3 regions of the Variovorax sp. 05T418 genome follow, and region 3 is predicted to be linked to each of the others. Evidence: predicted binding sites of a transcription regulator. Region 3 holds the regulator's gene; each other region holds the start of a gene.
The links. The regulator sigma-54, encoded in region 3, starts transcription at its own class of promoters, with help from an activator protein. The targets are predictions, from matches to a motif close to TGGCANGNAANCTGCTTT.
Positions count from the first base shown of each region.

Region 1 (5,465 bases), on a different contig from region 3:
ACCCAGGCCTGCCGCACCTGCGTGACCTGGTCCACCACGGCGCCGGTGAGCTGCACCTTGGCCTGGCTCGATTGGCTGCGCGAGATCGACAGGCGCTGCGGCAGCAGGATGAGGTCCACGAGGCCGAAGGACAGGAGCCGCCCGAGTTCGAGCTCGCTGCCCAGGCGCATGCGCTCGAAGCTGAAGACCGGGTTGGGCAGCCGGCTCGACTGGTTGGCCGCGGCGATGTCGCCCCAGCTCTGCGCGACCAGCGCCTGCACCGCGGGGCTGTTGGTGAGCGCGAGCTGCACCGCGTCGCTTTGCGAAATCGGCCTGGACAGCAGCTCCTGCGCGAGCGCGGCGCGGCGGTCGCGCTGTTCCTGCGTGCGGCTGAGTTCGAGCTTGCCGCCGGTGAACTGCTGGGCCTGGGTGTTGGTGTCCTGCAGCGCGTCGTCGATGCCGACCGAGGCGCAGCCGGCCAGCAAGAGGGCCGCAGCAGCGGCCGCGGCCGTGAGGCGCAAGGCGCGCTTCATGGCTTCTTCTCCTTGCTGGCGGGAGGCATGGGCATCGCGTGCCCCTGGTGCGCGGCGGGTGCCTCGGAGGCGCCGCCACCTGCCCCACCCGCCGCCTCTTCGGCATAGGCCTTCCAGCCGCCGCGCTGGCGGACGGTCTCGTTGGCCTCCTTCCAGGGAATGGGCTTGTCGTCGGTGAAGGGCCGATAGCCCTCGAGCGCGGACTTGTAGCTCAGCGTGGTGGGCGCACGGGTGGCTGCCTCTTCAGCGCGCGGCGCGGAGGCCGGTGCCGGCTGGGCCGCGGCAGCGAGCGCCGCTGCCATGGCCGGAAGAACAGCCAGCCAACGGGCCGGCAATGAATGGAACATGGAATCCTCGCGTGTTCATGAACGGAACGCGTCACTGCCGCCCGAAGGGGTGTGACGCAGGCGATGCATGCGCGCTGCTGCGGCCCGTGACCGGGCGCGCGCAGGCGCACGAACGCTTCAGGCGCGAGGAGGTTTGTCGAGAAGGCGCGGCGCGACCGTGGCCACCGTGCTGGCGGGCTCGGCGAGGTCGGCGCGGGGAAGGCCCTGGAACACGATCAGTTCCAGCGTGCTGGTGAGCGCGGTGGCGTGGCAGGCGCCGCAGGTGCCGCACTTGTGCATGCCATCGGGCGACGCGTGGGTGTCGGCGTGGGCGCTTTGGTCGCCGGAAGATGTCCCGGCGTCCTGCGCGGCAGCTTCGTGGTGCTGATGGCCTGCATGCCCATCGCCGTGCGCCTGCTGCGCATGCCGATGCGCAGCGGCCGGCGCGGCGGCTGCCGCAGCAGCCAGGGCAGCACCCTCATGGCCCGGTCCGCAAAAGACCATGGCGGCAGCCGCGTACGCCTGGAAGGGCACGGCAAACATCACGATCCAAAGGACGAAGAGGCGAACCCGGTGCATGCGAGGATTGTAGATAGAGCAGCAATGCCTGTCCGTATTCGACGGGCATGCATGCCACTCTAGCCATCCAGGCCGACGGTTTCCCGTCGGCCGGATTACAGCGCCGTCATCTTCGGGCGCCGCCGTGCCGTCAGAAGAAGCCGAGCTTCTTCGGCGAATAGCTCACGAGCAGGTTCTTGGTCTGCTGGTAGTGGTCGAGCATCATCTTGTGCGTCTCGCGGCCGATGCCCGATTCCTTGTAGCCGCCGAAGGTGGCGTGCGCGGGGTAGGCGTGGTAGCAGTTGGTCCACACGCGGCCGGCCTGGATGGCGCGGCCCATGCGGTAGGCGGTGCTGCCGTTGCGCGTCCACACGCCGGCGCCCAGGCCGTAGGGCGTGTCGTTGGCAATCTCCAGCGCCTCGGCCTCGGTCTTGAAGGTGGCAATGGCGAGCACGGGGCCGAAGATCTCCTCCTGGAAGATGCGCATCTTGTTGTGGCCCTTGAACAGCGTGGGCTCGATGTAGTAGCCGCCGGCCAGCTCGCCGCCGAGCTGCGCGCGGCCGCCGCCGGTCAGGCACTGCGCGCCCTCTTCCTTGCCGAGCGCGAGATAGCTCATGATCTTGTCCATCTGGATGGCCGAGGCCTGCGCGCCCATCATGGTGTCGGTGTCCAGCGGATGGCCCTGCTTGATGGCCTTGATGCGCTCGAGCGCACGCGCCATGAACTTGTCGTAGATCGATTCCTGGATCAGCGCGCGCGACGGGCAGGTGCAGACCTCGCCCTGGTTGAAGGCGAACAGCACCAGGCCTTCGATGGCCTTGTCGAAGAAGTCGTCGTCCGCGTCGGCGATGTCCTCGAAGAAGATGTTGGGGCTCTTGCCGCCGAGCTCCAGCGTGGCCGGGATCAGGTTGCCGGCCGCGGCCTGCGCGATGACGCGGCCGGTGGCGGTGGAGCCCGTGAAGGCGATCTTCGCGATGCGCTTGCTGCCCGCCAGCGCCATGCCGGCTTCGCGGCCGTAGCCGTTCACGATGTTGAGCACGCCGGGCGGCAGCAGGTCGGCCAGCAGCTCGGCCATCACCATGATGCTCACGGGCGTGGATTCGGCGGGCTTGAGCACCACGCAGTTGCCCGCGGCAATGGCGGGCGCGAGCTTCCACGCGGCCATCAGGATCGGGAAGTTCCACGGAATGATCAGCCCCACCACGCCCAGCGGCTCATGGAAGTGATAGGCGATGGTGTTCTCGTCGATCTCGCTCAGCGCGCCTTCCTGTGCGCGCAGGCACCCGGCAAAGTAGCGGAAGTGGTCGATGGTCAGCGGAATGTCGGCGTTGAGCGTCTCGCGGATCGGCTTGCCGTTGTCCACGGTTTCCGCATAGGCGAGCAGCTCGAGGTTCTGCTCCAGGCGGTCGGCAATCTTCAGCAGCAGGTTGGCGCGCTCGGCCGGCGAGGTGCGTCCCCATTGGCCCGCGGCCGCGTGGGCGGCGTCGAGCGCGAGCTCGATGTCCTCCGCGCCCGAGCGGGCGGCGCGCGTGTAGGGCTTGCCGGTGATCGGCGTGATCACGTCGAAGTACTGGCCCTTCACGGGCGGCACGAACTTGCCGTTGATGAAGTTGTCGTAGGCCGGCTTGAAGTCGATCTTGGCACCGGGGGTGTTGGGGCTCGCGTATTGCATGGTCTCTTGTCTCCGTCGGGTAAAGGGGTGGAAGGCGGCCGCGCAAGCCGGATGCCGCGCGGTCCCGGGTGCTGCATTGCACGGGCCATGCCACGCGGTCCTGGAGGCCATCCGCCCGATCTGGCACATGCATCGGCCCGATTTCCTGCGCCAGGCTGCAACAGCGCTGCGTGTCGCGGTGAGCAGCTGTCACGAAACGGGACAAGACACCCGCCGCTGGCACACAAGATCAAGCGGCTGCCGGATGCGCGCTGGGCGTCGCATTCGGATACATTGGGGCCGCGTTCGCCTTCGGCGAGCCACCCCATCCTTCCTTCCGCCGCCATGCTTCCTTGCCCCGAAAGCGCGTAGTGATTCGCGGACCCTCCATCACCGCCCGGACCATGGCTTTCGTGGCCGTCGTCTGCCTCAGCCTGCTGGCGATCGACTTCTGGAACAGCTGGGAGGCGCGCACCGACCAGCTCCAGCAGATGAACGTGGCCACGTCGAACCTCTCGCGCGCCATGGCGCAGCAGGCCGACGACACGATCAAGAAGGCCGACACCGTGCTGGTCGGCATGGTCGAGCGCGTGGAGCACGACGGCACCGATCCATCCGACGTGGCGCGGCTTCGCCAGCTGCTGGCCCTGCGCGTTGCCGAGCTCCCCCAGCTCGACGGCCTGCACATCTACGACCAGGACGGCAACTGGATTGCGAACTCCCGCCCCACGCGGCCGGAGAACCTGAACAACGCGGACCGCGAGTACTTCGCCTTCCACCGCACGCACGCAGAGCGCGGACCGCACATCGGCATTCCGGTTCAAAGCCGTACCAGCGGCCGGCTGCTGGTGCCGGTTTCGCGGCGCATCAACCATGCGGACGGCAGCTTTGCCGGCGTGGCGCTCGCGACGATCCACGTCGACTTCTTCTCCAGGTTCTACGACAGCCTGGACATCGGCCAGGCCGGCGCCGTGGCGCTGGTGCTCGAGAACGGAACCATGATGACCCGGCGGCCCTACAGCCCCGACATGGTGGGACGGAACATGCTGGAGACCCAGCTCTTTCGCTCCTACGCCGCGCATGGGCCGGTCGGCACGGCCTACATCAAGTCGGCGCAGGACGGCGTGACACGGTTGAACAGCTTCCGGCGCCTGGACAACTACCCGCTGTTCGTTTCCGCGGCGCTGTCCAAGGACGAGATCCTGGCCAACTGGTGGCGCGACACGCTGTGGCATTCGGGCGGCGTCGTTCTGCTGAGCCTGATCGTCGGCTTCATCGGATGGCGCCTGGTGCGGCAGTTCCAGCTCCAGACCCGCACCGAGGCCGAGCTGCGGCAGGCGCGCGATGCGCTCGAAACGCTCAACAAGACCCTCAACACCCTGGCCATGGAAGACGGCCTGACCGGGCTCGCGAACCGCAGGCAGTTCGACGTGGCGCTGGACAGCGAATACAGCCGCGCCGCGCGCAACGCGAGCACGCTGGCGCTGATCATGATGGATGTGGATTGCTTCAAGCAATACAACGACATCTACGGCCATGCGGCGGGCGACGAGTGCCTGCAGACCATCGGCCGCACCATCGCGCGCGTCGCGTCGCGGCGCCCGGGAGATCTTGCGGCGCGCTATGGCGGAGAAGAGCTGGCGGTGCTGCTGCCGAACACCGACGTCGCGGGCGCCGTGATGCTGGCCGAACGCATCCGCAGCGCCGTGCGCGAGCTGAAGATCGAACATGCGGGCACCGCCGACGGATTCGTGACGCTGAGCGCCGGCGTGGATGCGCTCAGTCCCCAGGCCGGCATCGGCGGCCAGCCCAAGGAACTGATCCGGTCCGCGGACAAGGCGCTGTACGCCGCCAAGTCGGGCGGACGCAACCGCGTGTGCGCCTCGACCGGACAGCCGCTGGCGGCGTGACGCGGGTCTGAGCCTCAGCCCGCCTTCCCTCGGCTTCGAAGAAGCCTTCCGCGGCTCTACGCAGGGTAAACCCCAGTACTTGGCCCCTTGATTCCACCCGCGATGGTTCAGTACACTGATTGTCGTTCAGTGTACTGAATCCAGGAGCGCCGGCAATGTACTTGGCTGCCCTGCACAAGGAGACAAAATTTGACCCACGATCTACGCAAGACCTTCGATGAAGGCCCCATGAGCCGCTTCCAGTGGAGCGCGATCACGATCTGCATCACGCTGATCATGCTCGACGGCTTCGACGTGCTGGTCATGGCCTTCACCGCGGCCAGCGTGTCGGCCGAGTGGAAGCTCAGCGGCGCGCAGCTCGGCGTGCTGTTCAGTGCCGGCCTGTTCGGCATGGCTGCCGGCTCGCTGTTCCTCGCGCCGCTGGCCGATCGCTTCGGACGGCAAACCGTCATCCTGCTGTGCCTGGTGGTGATCGCGCTCGGCATGGGGCTGTCGGCGCTGTCCCAGA
Region 1 covers NZ_JBFTLJ010000001.1:134,193-139,657, reverse strand. The annotation lists gene AC1DMS_RS00735 (TolC family protein) at 1-512, opposite strand, end outside; gene AC1DMS_RS00730 (hypothetical protein) at 509-859, opposite strand; gene AC1DMS_RS00725 (hypothetical protein) at 977-1,417, opposite strand; gene adh (aldehyde dehydrogenase) at 1,548-3,068, opposite strand; gene AC1DMS_RS00715 (sensor domain-containing diguanylate cyclase) at 3,452-4,957, shown strand; gene AC1DMS_RS00710 (MFS transporter) at 5,147-5,465, shown strand, end outside.
Region 1: a site for sigma-54 is predicted at 3,144-3,161, ahead of adh (aldehyde dehydrogenase). Genes of this name have one in related genera too.

Region 2 (5,465 bases), on a different contig from region 3:
ATGCGCGCGCCCGCCAGCAGCACCTTGAGGATCTCGACGCGCTGCTGCTCGGCAATCGACAGCGCATCGACGCGCTTCGATGGATCGATCTCGAAGCCCAGCTCCGAAGCCTTGTTGCGGATGTCGCGAGAGATTTCGCGCAGGCGCTCCCCGTGGCTCTGGAACTCGGCCGGCGCCGGCGCAGTGAGCAGAATGTTCTCTGCCACCGTGAACGGCCGCACCAGCTTGAAATGCTGGTGGACCATGCCGATGCGGTGCCTGGCCGCATCGCGCGGTCCGGCCAGGCGCACCACGTTGTCGTCGACCAGCAGCTGGCCCGCCTCCGGCGCATAGAGCCCGGCCGCAATGTTCATCAGCGACGACTTGCCCGCGCCGTTCTCGCCCAAGAGCGCATGCACTTCGCCCCAGCGCGCTTCGAAGTGCGCGTCGGTCAGTGCCGCAAAGCCGTCGAAGGACTTGCGGATGCCGGTGAGCTGGAGCGCGTTGGGCATGGGCGTTGCTCTTTTTTTTTACTTACTTCTGCGTCACCACGCCCTTGACGAACCAGTCCATCTTCCAGAGGTCGGCATCCGACAGCACCGCGCCCTTGGCCACGCGCTCCTTGCCGTCGCGGTCGGCGAGCGGGCCGGCGTAGACCTGCTTGCCCTTCATGATGGCGTCGCGCTCGGCCGTGATCTGCGACGCCTTGTCCTTGGGCACCGCGGGGCCGAAGCCCGCGATGTCGGTGCCGCCGTCCTTCATCTCGATGAAGGCGCCGTACTGGCCGGGCTTCCAGTTGCCGGCCATGATCTTCTTGAGCTCGGGCGACAAGAAGCGGTCCCACACCCACACCGACGAGCACAGCGTGGCCTTGGGCGCGAACTGGCGCAGGTCGCGGTGGTGGCCGGTGCCATACACGCCGCGCTCCTGCGCCACGATCTGCGGCGTGGGCGAATCGACGTGCTGGCCGATCACGTCGGCGCCCTGGTCGATCAGCGCGGCCGCGGCGGCGCGTTCCTTCACCGGGTCATTCCAGGCGCCGGTGTAGATCACGTTGACCGTGGCGTTGGGGTTCATCTTCTGCGCACCGAGCGCGAAGGCGTTGATGGTCCAGTTCACCACGCCGAAGGGGTTGGCCGCGACGAAGCCGAGCTTGCCGGTCTTGGAGGCCGCGCCCGCGGCCATGCCGCACAGGTACTGGCTCTCGTAGGTGCGGCCGTAGAACGATTCGAGGTTGCTGCCGTTGGTGGTGCCCGAGCCGTTGAGAAAAGCCACGCCGGGGTACTTGGCGGCCAGGTCCTTGAAGCTGTCGGAATAGCCGAAGGCGGTGCCGATCACGATGTTGGCGCCGCGCTGGATGAACTTCTCGGCCGCGGGCTTGATGGCCGATGCGTCTTCGGGCACGTTCTCGACGAACTGGATCTTCTGGCCGATCTCCTTCTCGATCTTCACGCGCGCCTCGTCGAAGGCCTGCGTCCAGCCGCCGTCGTTCTTCGGGCCGAAGTAGAGCATCGCGATTTTCGGCTTGTCCTTGAGCGTGAAGCCGTCTGCTGCTACGGCAGGCAGCGTGAACAATGCGCCGCCGGCCGCGAGCGCCGATGCAAGGCCGAAGGCGAAGCCGTGGGTGGGAGTGCGCAGCAGCATCAGCATGGAGCAACCTTTCGTGGGGAGCATGTCAAAGAACGGGGAGAAAGAAGAAGAGGGCGTGCCGCGTGCGTCACATCATGAAGTTGATGCGGAACACATTGCCCTCGGGGTCGAGCAGCACCGACTGGTACCAGTTGTAGTAGGTGACGTACGGTGGCTTCACCAGCGTGGCGCCGGCCTCGAGTGCAATGGGCACCATGCGGTCGACGTCGTCCTTGCTGTCGACGTCGATGTTCAGCAGAAACTTCACGCCGCGCGTGTCGGAAAATTCGGCCAGGTGCAGCAGCTCGTAGGCATCGAGCGCGTTGAAGCCGAGGCTCGACTTGCCGGTGTCGAGCCCGCGGAAGATCGGCGAGCGAATGGCCTCGATCTCCGGGAAGCCGAACACGCGCTGATAGAAGCCGCTGAGCGCGGCCACGTCTTTGGCGAAGACGTTGACGTAGGAGAGGTGGGGCATGTCAGTTTTTCTTGGCGCTGTTGTTCTTGTTCGGGGCGCTCTTGTTCGGGGCGCTCTTGTTCAGGGCGCTTTTCAGGGCGCGTGCACAGGCCACCGGGTACTCCCCTCCGCGAATGTCCCCCGGCCTTCGGCCTCCTCCTTGATTTCGCTGCGGGGAGCACCCGATGTCCTGTGCACGATGGGCGCGGCTCCTGTGCTGGCCGATCAACGACCGCTGTGCATAACGATCACGTCGATGGGGTGCCTTGCGCAGCGAAATCAAGGGGGAGGCCGCAGGCCGGAGGACATTCGCGGAGCAAGGTACCCCGTCGGCGGGAGCGCGCCCCGAACAACAACGATCGCGGGGTTTCATTTAGACCGCGACCTTGGTCCCCCCAAAGGTCGTCTGCTTGACGAACTTGGAGGTCAGGTGGTCGCCCGAAGAAATCGGTGCGTACTTCGGCTGCTCGCCCGGTGCCAGGCAACTCGGCAGGCACTCGACCATCGCGTCGTAGTTGGGCTGGTGAAAGAACACCAGCGACTGGCGGCGGTTGGTGCTGGCCATCTCGAACGGCGGATTGACCACGCGGTGCAGCGTCGACACCCACTGGTCGTTGGTCCACTGCATCATCAGGTCGGCAATGTTGACCACCAGGCCGCCTTCCACCTGCGGCACGTCGACCCACTGGCCCGCCTTGTTGAACACCTGCAGGCCCTTGTCGTCGGGCAGCACGATCGTGAGGCTGCCGTAGTCGCTGTGCGCGCCTGCGCGCAGCTGGCCCGGCAGCGGCGCTTCGCGCTGCGGCGGATAGCTCAGCACGCGGAACATGCTGATGTGCCGGTCGATCTTGTCGTCGAAGAACGGCTCGGGCAGCGCAAGGCCGAGCGCGAAGATGCGCATCATCGAGCGCGAGAGATCGCTCATGGCCTCGAAGTAGCTTTCATAAGCCTCCCGGAAACCGTCGATCGGCGGCCAGCTGTTGGGCTCGAAGTGCGGGCCGGCGGCGGGGCCGCGGTGGTAGTCGTCATCGGGCACGTTGGAGGGGCCGATGGAAAACGATTCCTTCAGGTCGCCGGGCGCGGCCTCTTCCAGGCTGTACGAAAGCCCCTCTTCGCCCACCGCGCTGTAGCCGCGCACCGCGTCCTCGCGCGGCCGGTCGACATTGCGCTTCTCGGCCAGCGGCATGTCGAAAAAGCGGCGCGAGAGTTGCGACACGCGCGCAATCAGCTCGGCCGGAATGCCATGGTTGGTGATGACCAGAAAGCCGATGCTGCGGCAGGCCTCGTCCACCTTGGCCGCAACCTGCGCCTTGCCTTCGGCCGTGCCGGCGAAGTAGGGCGCGAGATCGATGATGGGTACGGACAGCAGCGTTGTCATGTGTCGGTCCTCGTGCTTGGCATGCCTTTCGCCATGCAACGTCTGTGCCAGTTGGACCAAATGGACAAAACGCGTTGGCCGCGTCAGCATGGTGCGTGCCGGCGGCGCGCGAAGGCCGCGCTGGCGCAACGCGATGCATCGCGGCCTTACAGTGGTGCGCGTTGAAAGAAGAACCAGCAAGCAATCGATGAAGCGAGGGAAGATGCCGAAGACCAAGGCGCTGGCCGCAGCCAGCAGCACGAAGAAGATCCCGGCCAAAAAAAGCCCGGTGAAGATCCCGGTGACCCTTCCGGTGAAGGGCCCGGCGCGCAAGCGCGCGAAGCCCGCCGTGCGCAGCGCATCCGCGGTGAGCCGCAGGCTGCGCCAGATCGAGGACAAGCGCAGCGCCATCCTCGGCGCCGCGCTTGGGTTGTTCTCGCGCTTTGGCCTGCATGGCACGTCCATCGACCAAGTGGCGGCGCGCGCCGATGTGTCCAAGAGCAACCTGCTCTACTACTTCGCGAACAAGGAGGAGCTGTACGTCAACGTGCTGCGCGACCTGCTCGCGCTGTGGCTCGAACCGCTGCGCGGCTTCAGCGCCGAGCAGGACCCGGCCGAAGCCATCGGTGGCTACATCCGCCGCAAGCTCGTGGTCTCGCGCGACCGGCCCGATGCATCGCGCCTGTTCTGCCTCGAGATGATCCAGGGCGCGCCGCTCCTGCGCGACGAGCTCGACCGCGAGCTGCGCACGCTGGTGGAGCGCAAGTCGGAGGTCATCCGTTCATGGATTGCCGCCGGCAAGCTCGCAGCGGTCGATCCGCATCACCTGATCTTCACGCTCTGGGCCGTCACGCAGCACTATGCGGATTTCGGCGTGCAGGTGCAGGCGCTGACGGGGCATACGCTGGAGGATCCGGCGTTCTTCGAGCAGACGGTGGAGAACGTGCAGCGGATCGTGCTGCAGGGCATTGCACCGCGCTAACGAGCTTCTCTCTCTTGCTCCCTCTCCCTCCGGGAGAGGGCTGGGGTGAGGGCCGGCGGCGTTGGAAGATGCGCTGCGGTTGGAAAGGCCGCTGCCCTCACCCTGACCCTCTCCCGGAGGGAGAGGGGAGAAGACAAGGGAGAGGGGAAAGGAAAGAAAGTCAGTGCGGCGGCGCTGCAATCTCGTGATACCGCCGATCGAAATAAATCAAGCTCTGCGCCGCCCCCCCAATCGCAATCGCCAACGCCTCGCAAAACAGCACGTCATGCGTCCCCGCACTCGTGGCCTGCACCACGCGGCAGTCGAACGAGGCCGCGGCATCTTCGAGCACCGGCGAGCCCGTGGCCTTGCGGCTCCATCGGCCTGCGGCAAAGCGCTCGTCCATCGGCGTCTTGCCGCCGAACAGGCCCGAGAGCGCCTGGTGCCCCGCGGCCAGCACGTTCACGCACAGCACGCCGTTGGCCGTGAACGCGGGGTACACCGAGGCCGAGCGGTTCAGGCACACCAGCAGCATCGGCGGCTCGTCGGTCACGCTGCACACGGCCGAGGCGGTGAACCCGGCGCGGCCTGCGGGCCCGTCGGTGGTGATGATGTTGACCGCCGCACCCAGCCGCGCCATGGCGTTGCGGTAGTCGGCCTTGGGCAGCACAGGCGGCGCACCGCTCGGCATGACGTGGTTGGAGGCCATTGCGTTGGGCAGCATGAGAAAAAAGTCTCCGTTGTGAAGACGGGCTTCAGGCGAGGACGCAGGCTTCGTCGAAGCCGAGCCGCGGCAGGCGCCCGAACACCTTGGCCGAATCGCCATGGCCGAGGTTGATCAGGAAGTTGGCGCTCCAGTCGGTGCCCTCGAAGAACGCGGCATCGACCTTCGCCTTGTCGAAGCCCGACATCGGCCCGGCGTCGAGCCCCACCGCGCGCGCGGCCAGCAGCAGGTAGGCCGCCTGCAGGCTGGCGTTGCGAAAGGCGGTTTCATGCGCGGCCTCGGGGCTGCCGGTGAACCAGCTGCGCGCATCGGCATGCGGAAACAGCGTGGGCAGCTTGTCGTAGAACTTGCGGTCCCACGC
Region 2 covers NZ_JBFTLJ010000016.1:80,381-85,845, reverse strand. The annotation lists gene AC1DMS_RS26050 (ABC transporter ATP-binding protein) at 1-491, opposite strand, end outside; gene AC1DMS_RS26045 (BMP family ABC transporter substrate-binding protein) at 514-1,629, opposite strand; gene AC1DMS_RS26040 (VOC family protein) at 1,697-2,083, opposite strand; gene AC1DMS_RS26035 (isopenicillin N synthase family dioxygenase) at 2,436-3,440, opposite strand; gene rutR (HTH-type transcriptional regulator RutR) at 3,643-4,401, shown strand; gene rutF (NADH-dependent FMN reductase RutF) at 4,562-5,104, opposite strand; gene AC1DMS_RS26020 (malonic semialdehyde reductase) at 5,136-5,465, opposite strand, start outside.
Region 2: a site for sigma-54 is predicted at 3,473-3,490, ahead of AC1DMS_RS26035 (isopenicillin N synthase family dioxygenase). Genes of this name have one in related genera too.

Region 3 (5,465 bases):
CCACCGTGCCGCCCAACACGGGCGTGAACGCACCCCCAGGCGGACGCGTGCGGACCATCCTCACGCCCAAGAGCGCCACCGCGCCGGCGCCCGGAGCCTCGGCGCCCGCCGGCGGACGGGCCGCGCCAGCGGCGGCCGCGCCCCAGCCGGCACCCGGTGCCGGCCTGCGCTCGAGCACCACGCTGGGCGGCGACGGGGAAAGGCGCAAGTGATCGAAGCCGCTGGAACCCAGAACGCCGACGGCACGCCGGGCAGCCGCCTGGTGGTGCGCGGCCTGCAGAAGAGCTACGGCAGCCGCAAGGTCGTGCGGGATGTCTCGCTCGACGTGCAAAAGGGCGAGGTCGTCGGGCTGCTCGGCCCCAACGGCGCCGGCAAGACCACCTCGTTCTACATGATCGTGGGGCTGGTGCGGGCCGATGCGGGCGAGATCACCATCGACGGCGAGCCCATCGCCCACATGCCGATCCACCGGCGCGCGCGCATGGGCCTGAGCTACCTGCCGCAGGAAGCCTCGATCTTCCGCAAGCTCACGGTCGAGGAAAACGTGCGCGCCGTGCTCGAGCTCCAGCGCGAGCCCGACGCCAGCGGCAAGCCCGCGCCGCTAACCAAGCAGCGCATCGAGGAGCGCCTCTCGGGCCTTTTGGCCGACCTGCGGGTGGACCATCTTCGCGATTCGCCCGCGCTCGCGCTCTCGGGCGGCGAGCGGCGCCGGGTCGAGATCGCCCGCGCGCTGGCCACGCAGCCGCGCTTCATCCTGCTGGACGAGCCCTTTGCCGGCATCGACCCGATCGCGGTGATCGAAATCCAACGGATCATCAGCTTCCTGAAGGAGCGCGGCATCGGCGTGCTCATCACCGACCACAACGTGCGTGAAACGCTGGGCATCTGCGATCACGCGTTCATCATCAGCGACGGGCATGTGCTGGCACAAGGCACACCCTCGGAGATCGTCGACAACGCCGAAGTACGCAGGGTGTACCTCGGCGAGCACTTCCGGATGTAAGGGAGGAGTCGGTCTCCATGAAGCAAGGGCTGTCCCTTCGCGTTTCGCAGCACCTGGCGCTCACGCCCCAGCTGCAGCAGTCGATCCGGCTGCTGCAGCTGTCCACGCTCGAACTGAGCCAGGAAGTGGAGCAGATGCTGGACGAGAACCCGTTCCTCGAACGCACCGCGGAAGAAGCCGCGCGCGAGGAATTCGGGCTCGACGCCATCGACACGCCGGTGCCGCGCGACGAGGCCGGTGAAGCCGCCGAGGGCGAATTCAGCTCGGCCCCGGCCAGCAGCGCGACCGCCACGTCCAGCGAAACCGCCTCCACGGCCGAGTCCGAGGTTCCCGCCGCCGACGCCACCGAGCGCGAGCCCGACTGGGAAGGCGACGGCACCGTCGACATGGCGCCCGACGACAGCGAATGGGGCAGCGATGCCCCCGCGCGCCAGAACAACCTGGGCGACGACGAGCGCGCCGACGCCACCGAGCTCGCGCGCAGCCAGGAGTCGCTGCAGTCCTTCCTGCACCGGCAGGCGCTGAGCCTGCGGCTCAACGAGAACGACAGCGCCGCGCTGCGCTTCCTGATCGAATCGCTCAACGACGACGGCTATCTCGAAGACTCCCTGCCGGCGCTGGCCTCGGGCCTCGCGGGCGACGACAACGACCAGTTCGACGAGCTGGTGCACCACTTCCAGGTGGCGCTCGGCCTGCTGCAGAGCCTGGAGCCGGCCGGCGTCGGCGCGCGCGACCTGGGCGAATGCCTTTGCATCCAGCTGCGCGCGCTCGCCAGCGAAAGCGAGACCGAGGAACAGGCGCTGGTGCGCAAGACCGCCATCGCGATCTGCAAGCAGCCGATGGAGCTGCTCGCGCGGCGCGACTTCAAGCGCCTGGCCACGCTCACGCGCACCAACGAAGAGCTGGTGCGCTCGGCGCTGCAGGTCATCTCGCGCCTGGAGCCCAAGCCGGGCCGCCGTTTTGTCGATGTCGAGCGCAACATCGTGATTCCCGACGTGATCGTCACCAAGATCGGCCGCGGCACCAATGCCAAGTTCCGCGTCATGCTCAACCCCGAAGTGATGCCGCGGCTGCGCGTGCACGACATCTATGCCGGCGCGCTCAAGTCGCACAAGGGCGAGGGCAGCCAGGCGCTGTCGCAGCGGCTGCAGGAGGCGCGCTGGTTCATCAAGAACATCCAGCAGCGCTTCGACACCATCCTGCGCGTGAGCAACGCCATCGTCGAGCGGCAGAAGAGCTTCTTCGTGCACGGCGAGCTCGCGATGCGACCCCTGGTGCTGCGCGAGATTGCCGACGAACTCGGCCTGCACGAATCGACCATCTCGCGCGTGACCACGGCCAAGTACATGTCCACGCCTTTCGGCACGGTCGAGCTCAAGTACTTCTTCGGCTCGGCGCTGGGCACCGAGACCGGCGGCAATGCATCGAGCACCGCGGTGCGCGCGCTGATCAAGCAGTTCGTGAGCTCCGAGAGCATCAAGAAGCCGCTGTCCGACAGCCAGATCTCCGAGATGCTCAAGGAGCAGGGCATCGAGTGCGCGCGCCGCACCGTGGCCAAGTACCGCGAGGCCCTGCGCATCGCGCCCGCCAACCTCCGCAAGGCGCTGTAGAAAGCCGCCGATGGCCCGTCGCCTGCTGTCGCGCTGTGGGCAATGGGTCTTCGCCATGGCGGCGGTGCTGCTGTTCGCCGGCTGCGCCACCCTGCCCGACGAGGCGCCGCGCCCGGGCACCCGGGCCATGGCCGCCTCGGCCGACACCGCGCTCGGCAAGATCGCGCTGGCCTCGCAGCCCGACCCCGACCTGAGCGGCTTTCGCCTGATGCCGGGCGGCGATTTCGCCTTCGACACGCGCATCCAGCTCGCGCGGCGCGCCCAGCGCACGCTCGACGTGCAGTACTACCAGATCGAGAACGACGAGACCGGCCGCTACCTGCTGCGCGCGCTGCGCGATGCGGCCCGGCGCGGCGTGCGCGTGCGGCTCCTGATGGACGATCTCTACACCTCGGGCGAGGACGAGCTGCTGCTCGGCCTGGCCGCCACGCCGAATGTCGAGCTGCGCCTGTTCAATCCCTTTCCGGCCGGGCGCGGCAGCCTGCTCAGGCGCTTCACCGCCTCGCTGTTCGACTTCAGCCGCGTCAACCGGCGCATGCACAACAAGCTCTTCATCGCCGATGGCGCGATGGCGGTGGCGGGCGGGCGCAACATCGGCAACCAGTATTTCAGGCGCACGGCGGGCGAGAATTTTCTCGATCTCGATACCTTCGTCGCCGGCGCGCTGATTCCGCGCCTGGGCGCGCTGTTCGACCAGTACTGGAACAGCGTCTATGTGCGGCCGGTCCAGTCGGTGGTGGCCAGCACACTGACACGTGACGAGCTGCAGAAGCGCTTCGACACCGCCACCGGCCCGGACACCACGCCGCCGCCGCCCCGGCCCGCGCCCAACGACCTGCTCGGCTACAGCCCGATCGCCGAAGACCTGGATGCCGGCAAGCTCGACCTGATCTGGACGCTGGCCGAGGCGTATGCCGATTCGCCCGAGCGCGTGATCGGCAAGACCGCCTCGTACGGCGGCGTGCCGCTGCTCGACGTCGACAGCGTGCGCTACAACGTGGTCGAGCAGATGCGCCGCGCGCGCTCCGAGGTGACCATCGTCTCGCCCTACCTGATCCCGGGCAAGGCGGGGCTCGAAGTGATGCGCGAGATCCGCCGGCGCAACGTGAAGATCAGCATCGTCACCAATTCCTTCGCCGCCACCGACGAGCCGCTGGTCCACACCGCCTACCGCCGCTACCGGCCCGAGATGCTCGAGCTCGGCGCCGAGCTGTACGAACTGAGCACCACGCGCACGCGTCGCAGCGTGCGCCTCGGCCTGTTCGGCACTTCGGTGGGGCGGCTGCATGCCAAGTCGGCGGTGATCGACCGGCAGGTTCTTTTCGTTGGCTCGATGAACTTCGACCCGCGCTCCGAAACGCACAACACCGAGATCGGCCTGTTCATCCGCAGCCCCGAGATGGCGCAGCAGACGCTCAAGCTCATCGAGGTGCTGAAGCAGCAGGGCGCCTACCGGCTGCGCTTTGCGAAGGACAGCGGCAATGCGCGCATCGAGTGGATCAGCGAGGAGGAGGCCGGCCGGACCACCGTGCTGAACGAGGAGCCCGACTCCGATTTCTGGGGCCGCACCATGCTCGAGATGCTGGCGCCGCTGACGCCCGAGAGCCTGCTGTAGTCCGCGCGGCTCAGCTGCTGCTGCGCACGCCCGACAGCAGCTTGAGGCCCAGCAGCACCATCACGCCGCCGGCCGCGCGGTCGATCCAGGCCTTGTAGCGCAGATAGGCCGAGCGCGGCGCCGCCGACGACAGCGCCAGCGCGACGACCGCATACCAGCCGGTCTCGATGCAGAAGATCACCGCCGGCACCGCAAGCGCCAGCGCCAGCGGCACCTCGCGCGGCAGGAAGGCCGCGAAGATGCTGGCGTAGACCACCGCCGTCTTCGGGTTGCTGACCTGCGTGCCCATGCCGAGGAGAAATGCGCGCCGTGCATTGCCGCCCGTGCCTGCGGCCGCGCGTTCCTCCTGCGCGGTGGACAGCGGCTCGCGCGCACCGCGCCAGATGCGGATGCCCAGGTACACAAGATAGGCGCCGCCGAGCAGCTTCACCGCCAGGTAGAGCGCCGGCACCGCGAGGAACGCCGCCTGCAGCCCGACCAGCGCCGCAATCGCGAACACCACGCCGCCCGCGCCCATGCCCAGCGCCGCGGCCAGGCCGTCGCGGCGCGACGACGACACGGCGGTGCGCGCCACCATGACGAAGCTCGGTCCGGGGCTCATGGCCCCGACGATCATCGCGCCCGCGATGCCCAGCAACGGAACCGTGATGCCGCTCATGGTTGCCTCCTTCTTCTTCTATTGCTGCACATTGACCGCTTCGACCTGCACCAGCAGCTTCACCTTGTTCTCGAAGCCGAAGTTCAGGCCCCAGGTGATGCCCCAGTCGCTGCGCTGCACCGTCGTCTCGAAGTCGCCGCCGCAGACCTGGCGGTTGATGAGCGGGTTCAGGTAGCAGTTGAAGCGCACGGCCCTGAGCGTGACGGGCCTGGTCTGCCCCATCAGCGTGAGCGTGCCCGGCACGTCGGCCACCTTGTCGCCGTTGAACTCGATGCGGTCCGCCACGAAGCGCCCGGTCGGGAATTCGGCCACGTTGAAGAAGTCCTTGCTTTGCACGTGGCGGTTGAGCAGGTCGACGCCGGTGTTGATGGAGCTGATGTCCATCGTGATGTCGACCTTGCCGCTGCTGCCGCTGCCGTCGATCTGCACCGAGCCGTCCTTGGTGCTGAAGCGGCCGCGGTTGGTGGTGGTGCCGTAGTGCCCCATCTCGTACATCACGAAGGTGTGGGTGGGGTCGATCACGTAGCTGGCGTTCTTCACCGGGCCGCCCGCGGGCTTGGCGGCGACGGGCGGCGCGGT
Region 3 covers NZ_JBFTLJ010000011.1:81,681-87,145, forward strand. The annotation lists gene lptA (lipopolysaccharide transport periplasmic protein LptA) at 1-212, shown strand, start outside; gene lptB (LPS export ABC transporter ATP-binding protein) at 209-1,003, shown strand; gene AC1DMS_RS21685 (RNA polymerase factor sigma-54) at 1,021-2,613, shown strand; gene AC1DMS_RS21690 (phospholipase D family protein) at 2,624-4,228, shown strand; gene AC1DMS_RS21695 (LysE family translocator) at 4,239-4,886, opposite strand; gene AC1DMS_RS21700 (YceI family protein) at 4,905-5,465, opposite strand, start outside.